DNA from 2 places in the Devosia sp. WQ 349K1 genome. Region 2 is predicted to be linked to the other one. Evidence: predicted binding sites of a transcription regulator. Region 2 holds the regulator's gene; the other holds the start of a gene.

Region 1 (4,414 bases), on a different contig from region 2:
AGGACGCTCGCGCTGACAAAGAAATAGGTCACGATGGTTTCAGTGCGTTCGGTTTGAACGAGTTTTCGCACCTGCAACATGGCAAAAGCGGAAAGAATTGCCGCTCCCAAGGCCGCTAACGCGCCGATTGTCTCGGCAGAATCAGCGCCGGACTGGCCGCTGAAGATGGTCAGGCGTGGCCACAGAATGATCACCACTCCCACAAGACCGATAATCACCGTCGTCCAGCGGAAGATATAGACGCGCTCGTGCAGCAGAATGGCCGAGAGGATGACAATGACCAGCGGGGAGGCATAGCCTATGGCCGTGGCCTCTGGCAGGGGCAGCCGGGTCAGCGCGAAAAAGCCAAGCGCCATCGAACACACGCCGATGAGCCCGCGCAACACATGCCCAAAAGGGCGCGATGTTTTGAAAGCAGTGGAGAGCCGGCCCCGCAGCGCAAGAAACGCGAGGACCGGCACGAGTGCGAAAAAGCTACGGAAGAACACCATTTCCCCGGCGGGGATGGTGTCAGCGGCTTTCAACATGGTCGCCATGACCACGAAGCAGCATACGGACAGGATTTTAAGGAAAATGCCTCGGAGAGGTCCGGCTACGCCGCCTAATTCGGCGGTGCTGGAATTTCGAGGCGAGAGATCCACATTATCTCCTGTCGGCGGGCTTACTTGCCAGCCGCTTCCAGCTTTTCCTTAGCAATACGGGCAGTTGCGAAAGCCTTGTGCTCAGGACCGACGGCAGAGCCAGTCTTGAGGGCCTTGCCTTCCGCATCCTGGACTTCCCAGTGCCAGTTGGTGTTTGCGCCAACGCCGCCGACGCGGCGCAGTTTGATCTGAAGTGTCGATTGTTCGCTCATATGCGTCTTATGGCCTTGAATGATTGGAAGGGAAAGAGGGGGAGTTGGGCATTTCCATGATCTGGTGCCACGAAATGCGGATTTGCCTGTGCCAGTAGCCGTATCCTAGCCCCCTGTCACCTGAATAGAGATGCGATTGCCGCCAAAGGTGATCAAATCGCGTAGCTCAGCGTAATCACCCTCGGCATAGGGGTAGTACCAAGCCAAATCTTCGCCATCGGCGGTGAGCGTCTTTATATTGTAGTAATGCGCTTCGCCGAGCCCATCCTCCTGCCGCTTGGTATCAGAGGCTTCCAAAATGGAGGGGTGAACATCCTCGATGGGGAAGTAGTAGCGCGTCTCACGCCCCGGCTGTTCGAGCTTTAGCGCTTTGGAAGTGCTCGCGATTTCGTCGCCGTCAAAAAAGATATGAACGCGGTTTGAGACGGGACTTATGGTCCGGCCCTGTGGGTTGAGTGTGGACATGGGGCTATCCTTATTTTCCACGTTTGTCATGACGCTCTAACGCACGAGAAAAAACTTAGGTTCACGTCCCTTGACTCCACTTGGAGGGCGTTCCTATATCCAGTGCAGCGATGTTAGCACTCAGATGTAGCGAGTGCTAACAGTGCACAAAATTGCATTCAGAAATGATGCCAAGAGGATATTACCATGGGCTTTCGTCCCCTGCATGACCGCGTAGTCGTCCGTCGCGTTGACAGTGAAGAAAAGACCAAGGGCGGGATCATCATTCCAGATACCGCCAAGGAAAAGCCGTCTGAAGGTATCGTCGTTGCTGTGGGCCCAGGTGCTCGCGACGACGCTGGCAAGACCGTTGCCCTCGACGTAAAGGCAGGCGATCGCGTGCTTTTCGGCAAGTGGAGCGGCACCGAAGTTAAGGTCGACGGCGAAGACCTGATCATCATGAAGGAAAGCGACATCATGGGCGTGATCGAGGCTTAATTGCCTCTCCGCTTTTGACTGTCTCTCCCATTAATTAGAATTCTTAAGGAGCCACACCATGGCCGCTAAAGAAGTAAAGTTCTCCGCCGAAGCTCGCGAAAAGATGCTCCGTGGCGTCAACATTCTCGCTAACGCTGTTAAGGTCACTCTCGGTCCAAAGGGCCGTAACGTTGTGATCGAAAAGTCCTTCGGCGCTCCACGCATCACCAAGGACGGTGTGTCGGTTGCTAAGGAAATCGAACTTGAAGACAAGTTCGAAAACCTCGGCGCACAGCTGCTGCGTTCGGTCGCTTCCAAGACCAATGACGTTGCTGGCGACGGCACCACCACTGCAACCGTTCTCGGCCAGGCAATCGTTGTCGAAGGCGTGAAGGCTGTTGCTGCTGGCTTCAACCCAATGGACCTCAAGCGCGGTATCGACATGGCAGTTGCCGAAGTCGTCGCTTCGCTCAAGGCATCGTCCAAGAAGATCACTTCCTCTTCGGAAGTTGCTCAGGTCGGCACGATCTCGGCTAACGGTGAATCGTCCATCGGCGACATGATCGCTGAAGCGATGCAGAAGGTTGGTAACGAAGGCGTTATCACAGTCGAAGAAGCCAAGACCGCTGAAACCGAACTCGATGTCGTTGAAGGCATGCAGTTCGACCGTGGCTACCTCTCGCCATACTTCGTGACCAACGCAGAAAAGATGACTGCGGTTCTCGAAGATCCAGTGATCCTGCTGCACGAAAAGAAGCTCTCGAACCTGCAGGCTATCCTGCCGATCCTCGAAAGCGTTGTTCAGTCCCAGCGTCCACTGCTGATCATTGCAGAAGACATCGAAGGCGAAGCACTCGCGACCCTCGTTGTGAACCGTCTGCGTGGCGGCCTCAAGGTTGCAGCTGTTAAGGCTCCTGGCTTCGGCGATCGTCGTAAGGCAATGCTCGAAGACATCGCGATCCTGACCGGCGGTCAGGTCATCTCGGAAGACCTCGGCATCAAGCTCGAAAACGTGACCATCGACATGCTCGGCACTGCCAAGCGCGTTGAAATCACCAAGGAAAACACCACCATCGTTGATGGTGCTGGTACCCAGGAAGACATCCAGGGTCGCGTTGGCCAGATCAAGGCGCAGATCGAAGAAACCACTTCGGACTACGACCGTGAAAAGCTGCAGGAACGTCTTGCTAAGCTTGCTGGTGGCGTTGCTGTCATCCGCGTCGGCGGCTCGACCGAAGTTGAAGTTAAGGAACGCAAGGACCGCGTTGACGACGCTCTGAACGCAACCCGCGCTGCGGTTGAAGAAGGCATCGTACCAGGCGGCGGCGTTGCTCTGCTGCGCGCTTCGAACTCGATCACCGTTAAGGGTGCGAATGCTGACCAGGAAGCTGGTATCGCTATCGTTCGTCGCGCTCTTCAGGCTCCAGTTCGCACCATTGCGAACAATGCTGGCGCTGAAGGTTCGGTTGTTGTTGCTCGTATCCTCGAAAACAACGCAGTATCGTTCGGCTACAACGCTGCGACCGACGAATACGGCGATCTGGTTGCCCTCGGCGTTATCGACCCAGTTAAGGTCGTTCGCACCGCGCTCCAGGACGCAGCTTCGGTTGCATCGCTCCTGATCACCACCGAGGCGATCATCGTTGAAGCCCCTAAGGCTGACGCTCCGGCAATGCCAGGCGGCGGCGGCATGGGCGGCATGGGCGGCATGGACTTCTAGTAGTCCACACGCTCCGACCAACCGGTCTAAAGCTAAACGGGAAAGGCGTCGTGGAAACACGGCGCCTTTTCTTTTGAGTGATTGAGACGGGACGACCTAGCGCGTGTAGAATGCGCTCACACAAGGACCCATACATATGCGACCACCAAGACGCGCCAGCGCCCTCGATACGGCTGAAGCGGCCTTCAAGGCGGCGACCAGCAAGCCAAGCACAGACGCTCCAGCAGCGCGTGTTCACGCGCCACCCGAAGGCAAAGAGCTGGTGAGCCTAAAGCTCGACCGGGCTGTGTTGGAATATTTTCAGGATGACGGCCCCGGCTGGCAGGACCGTATCAACGCTGCACTGCGCACGGCTGCCGGCCTTGATTAAGGCCAGAACAGCAGTTTTACGGCCATCGCAATTGAGACCACGACGACCAAGGGGCGGATCAGCGTTGCGCCGAACCTAATGCCGGTGCGCGCGCCAACATAGCCCCCAATGATCTGGCCAAGGGCCATAGCAATGGCGAACGGCCAGACCACATGGCCCTGCGGAATGAAGATCACGAGAGCTGCAAGGTTTGACGTGCAGTTGAGGATTTTGGTGTGGCCTGTGGCGCGGGTGAGGCCGAGGCCGAACAAGACAACAAAGCCAATCGAGAAGAACGAACCTGTACCGGGTCCAAAAATCCCATCGTAAAAGCCGATCAGGAAACCCATGACCGGGATGAAGATGTGCTCGGGCAGGCGCGCGACACGATCCGCATCGGAGAGTTTTGGCGCGAATAAGAAATAGAGCGCAATCGCAATGAGCGCCACCGGCACGGCGACGGTGAGGAAGGTTACGTCGATAGAGGCGACAGTGAAAGCGCCCAGCATCGAGCCGAAAAACGTCAGCACCACCGCAGGAAGCAGCTTCTTGATGTCGACAAAGCCGCGAC
Region 2 (4,414 bases):
CTATTCATCGAGCGGGATGGTCGGCTGCTGACCCCTGCCCTCAGCTCCGGCTTGTTGCCGGGAACATTACGGGAAGAAGTTTTGGCGAGCGGGAAGGCGGAAGAAGCCATCCTGACCCTTGCGGATCTCGAAACGGCTGATGCAATCTATCTCGGCAATTCCGTGCGCGGTCTTATCCGCGCCGAATGGGTAAGGGGCAAGGCATGAGCTTTGAAATCAAATCCGACGACGTTCTGGTCGTTGTCGATGTGCAATATGATTTTCTGCCCGGTGGCAGTCTCGCCGTTGCCGATGGCGATGCGATCATTCCAGTGGTCAACGCCTTGGCCAAGAAGTTTGCCAATGTCGTGCTGACCCAAGACTGGCACCCTGCCGATCATATTTCCTTTGCCAGCCAGCATGTGGGCAAGTCGCCGTTTGAAACAGTAGATCTGGATTATGGAACACAGGTCTTGTGGCCGGACCACTGCGTATGGGGCACGCGCGGCGCCGAAATTTCGGCTGATCTCGACATCCCACACGCGCAAATGATTATCCGCAAAGGCTTTAATCGCGCCATCGATAGCTATTCGGGCTTTCAGGAAGCGGATCGCACAACGCTGACCGGTCTCGCCAGCTATCTCGGCGAACGCAATTTGGGTCGGGTTTTTGTCGTTGGCCTCGCCACCGATTTTTGCGTGGCCTGGACGGCTATTGATTCTGCCGCTGGCGGGTTTGAGACTTTTGTTATCGAAGACGCCACCCGCGCCATTGATGCCAATGGTTCGCTTGAAAAGGCTTGGGCTGATTTGGAAGAAGCGGGCGTGACGCGGATTACGTCTGCTGAGCTACTCAGCTAAGGATTCACGTGAAACTAAGCTGATTATCGTTCGGCAATGAGCATCGCCTTGATCGTGGTCGCTTTGACAAAATGATCAAGGCGGTGGGTTTTTATCCACCACGTCGCCATTTCCATCAGCAGATCAGGCGTGTCATTGCGGTTGGCGAAAAACGCATAAAACGAGAGGCCAACGCCCTCGCCCTTTAGTGCGATCTTGGCGGTACACACCGCGATGGCTTTTTCACGCAGTGCCGGTGTCATTGATAGTCCGTTCCCTGGATACATAAAAAAGGGCACCCCATGGCGCCCTTTCGAGTGTGAAGACAGAGCGCTTAAGCGTTCTTGTCAATCGCGTCGCCTGCTTCAGCAGCTGGACCGCCCTTGGCAACACCAACCATGGCCGGGCGCAGGACGCGCTCGCCAATGGCAAAGCCTTCCTGAACGACCTGCACAATGGTGCCTTCTGGAACGGCTGGGTTCGGCACTTCGAACATCGCCTGATGCTTATGCGGATCGAACTTCTGGCCAGCGGCTTCAATCGGCTTGACGCCATGCTTGGCAAGAAGACGGTTGGTTTCGCGTTCAGCCAGCTCAATGCCTTCGATCAGGCTCTTGAGTGAACCTTCAGCGCTCTCACGGACATCGGCTGGGATGACCAGCAGCGCGCGCGACAGCGCGTCGGTGGCGCTCAGCATATCGCGAGCAAATCCAGCAATGGCGTAGGTGCGGGTGTCAGCGACTTCGCGCTCCGTGCGCTTACGCAGGTTTTCCATTTCCGCAATGGTACGCAGAACGCGGTCCTTGAGGTCGGCGTTTTCCGCCTGCAATGCCTCAACGGGATCGACTTCTGGAGCGGTTTCGGTGGTCGGGATCTCGACTTCCGGATTTTCGCCCTGGGCGGCGTTTTCGTCGCTCATTGTGTCTTCTTCCGTTCGTTAAAACTTTCTGTCCCGCATATCGGTCAAGCGAGACGGTAATTCAAGCTCTCACTCACCGCGCTGCGCGCTTACGCGCAATCATCGCGGAAATGACGTTGGCCGTGTAGTCCACAACGGGGACAATGCGTGCATAGTTCAATCGCGTTGGCCCGATAACGCCCAAGACGCCAACGATCCGATCATTGGCATCCTTATAGGGCGAGAGAATCACCGAAGAGCCGGAGAGGGAGAAGAGCTTATTCTCTGAGCCGATGAAAATACGGACACCCTGCCCGCGCTCCGCATCGCCCAGGAGATCGAGCAATCCGTCCTTGCTTTCCAGCTCATCGAACAATTGCCGCATCCGTGCCAACTCGTCGCTGGCCATGGTGTCATTGATGAGATTGGCGCGGCCGCGAACGATCACCGTGGGAGCATTGCCCGACGCAGGGGTGGACAGGGTCGCAATGCCAGCGTCGACGAGTTTTTGTGTGAGCTCGTCCAATTCGGCGCGTTGTTCATCGCGTCGCTCATTGAGCAGCTTTTTGGCTTCCGCCAAAGTGCGCCCGACAATGTAGTTGGAGAGATAATTGCCCGCCTGCTGCAAGGAGCTAGCGGCGTAGCCGGGTGGCAATTCAAGGATACGGTTTTCGACCTGCCCATCTTCGCCGACCATGATGGCCATAGCCCGTGAATTATCGAGGCGCACAAATTCAATATGCCGCAGCACCATATCGGCCTTGGTGGCAATAACCACGCCAGCGCCATGGCTAAGGCCTGAGAGGAGCGAGGAGGCTTCAGTCAGCATGTCCTCGACCTGCCCGCGCCCGGCAGTGTGTTCCATCTGGCGGGCTATCCGGCCGCGCTCATCTTCATCCACCGCGCCCACTTCGAGCATCGAGTCGACGAAAAAGCGCAGGCCTTGCTGGGTTGGCGCACGGCCAGCGGAGGTGTGTGGCGCCGCAATAAGACCGAGGTCTTCAAGGTCTGCCATCACATTTCTGACAGAAGCGGGGGAAAGCTCCACCTGCAAAAGTCGGCTAAGATCACGCGACCCCACGGGCACACCGGTGTCGAGATAGCGCTCGACGAGGGTCCGAAAAATCTCCTGGGAGCGCGTGTTGAGCACGCTAAGGAAGTCTTCTGCCGGTCTGGTCATGGCTTTTATGCTAAATCTTTCGCTTTAACCCTGTACTCTCATTTAAGCGCTTCCTCCCCAAGCGCCAAGCTGCCGCAGCTTGTGAGTGGGGCCGTTGGAGGTTAAGAGGCGGTTAACACCATTTTCTAGCGGACAAAATATGCGCCCCTCCGGTCGACAGCCTTCAGATATGCGTACGGTGACCTTTGAACGTAAGGTCTCCATGAAAGCAGAAGGCTCGTGCCTTGTAACCTTCGGCAACACCAAAGTTTTGTGCACTGCTTCGGTTGAAACCAGCGTTCCGGGTTGGCTGCGTGGCAAGGGTCAGGGCTGGGTCACGGCTGAATACGGCATGCTCCCCCGCGCCACCGGTTCGCGCAATCGTCGTGAAGCCACAGCCGGCAAGCAGACGGGCCGCACCCAGGAAATCCAGCGTCTCATCGGTCGCTCGCTCCGCGCTGTTGTAGATTTGGCGGCGCTCGGCGAAGCTCAGATCACTCTCGATTGTGACGTGCTTGAAGCCGATGGCGGCACTCGTACCGCAGCCATCTCGGGCGCTTATGTGGCACTGGTTGATGCCATCGCCTGGATGGAAGAGCGCAAGCTGACCAAGGGCAAGGTTCTCAAGGACAGTATCGCAGCGGTTTCTTGCGGCATTTATCGCGGCACCCCGGTTCTCGATCTCGACTATCTCGAAGACGTTGAAGCGGAAACGGATGCCAACTTCGTCATGACCGGTTCGGGCAAGTTTGTCGAAATTCAGGGCACTGCTGAAGGCGCCCCGTTCGACCGCTCGGAGCTGGAAGCCCTCATGGGTCTGGCCGAAAAGGGCATTACCGAACTTTCCGCGCAGCAGCGCGCAGTTCTGGGTCAATAATGCACTGGTTGCGGAAGAAGCTACCGTTTCGTCTTGCTGACCGTCCTGCTCGCCCTGAGCAGGCGGCGCGGCCCAATGGCGAACGCCATTTTTCCGCTCACAATTCTCGCGTATGGAATGACATCGTCCGCGCACTCGAAGGTACAAAGAAATGACCATCCCTCGTCTTCGCCCCGGTGATCGTCTTTGCATCGCGACCCATAACGCGGGCAAGCTCAAAGAATTCCGCGAATTGTTTGAGCCCTTCGGTTTGGTTCTGGTCTCGGCGGGCGATTTGGGCCTCCCGGAGCCAGAAGAAACCGGCACCACCTTTGCCGAAAACGCGCGCACTAAGGCCCATGCTGCAGCGACGGGCGCCGATATGTTGGCTCTGTCCGACGACAGCGGCCTTTGCGTCGACGCGCTCAATGGCGATCCGGGTGTCTACACTGCCGATTGGGCTGGTGTGCCGCGCGATTTCAACCGTGCCATGAAGCGCGTGGAAGATGCCTTGCAGGCCGCTGGCGCGGGCTCTCCCGGCCAGCGTCGTGGCTCGTTTAATGCCACGCTTTGTCTCGCCCATCCTGATGGCCGCGATATGCTTTTTGTTGGCAAGTGCGAAGGGACGTTGATCTGGCCGCCACGCGGCGATGTCGGTCATGGCTATGACCCGATGTTCATGC

The links. Region 2 encodes HrcA, which represses chaperone genes, less so after heat shock. Its sites were predicted from a motif close to GTTAGCACTCNCNNNNNGNGAGTGCTAAC; they were not measured.
Positions count from the first base shown of each region.
Region 1: groES (co-chaperone GroES) is a predicted target of HrcA. The motif match lies at 1,431-1,459, and genes of this name have one in related genera.

Region 1 is NZ_JAENGO010000003.1:553,923-558,336, forward strand. It holds gene JHL21_RS08750 (DMT family transporter) at 1-641, opposite strand, end outside; gene JHL21_RS08755 (hypothetical protein) at 662-853, opposite strand; gene JHL21_RS08760 (DUF427 domain-containing protein) at 959-1,318, opposite strand; gene groES (co-chaperone GroES) at 1,505-1,795, shown strand; gene groL (chaperonin GroEL) at 1,854-3,494, shown strand; gene JHL21_RS08775 (BrnA antitoxin family protein) at 3,631-3,864, shown strand; gene JHL21_RS08780 (TSUP family transporter) at 3,861-4,414, opposite strand, start outside.
Region 2 is NZ_JAENGO010000005.1:80,043-84,456, forward strand. It holds gene pabB (aminodeoxychorismate synthase component I) at 1-207, shown strand, start outside; gene pncA (bifunctional nicotinamidase/pyrazinamidase) at 204-839, shown strand; gene JHL21_RS11065 (DUF6500 family protein) at 863-1,081, opposite strand; gene grpE (nucleotide exchange factor GrpE) at 1,153-1,737, opposite strand; gene hrcA (heat-inducible transcriptional repressor HrcA) at 1,811-2,896, opposite strand; gene rph (ribonuclease PH) at 3,036-3,752, shown strand; gene JHL21_RS11085 (non-canonical purine NTP pyrophosphatase) at 3,904-4,414, shown strand, end outside.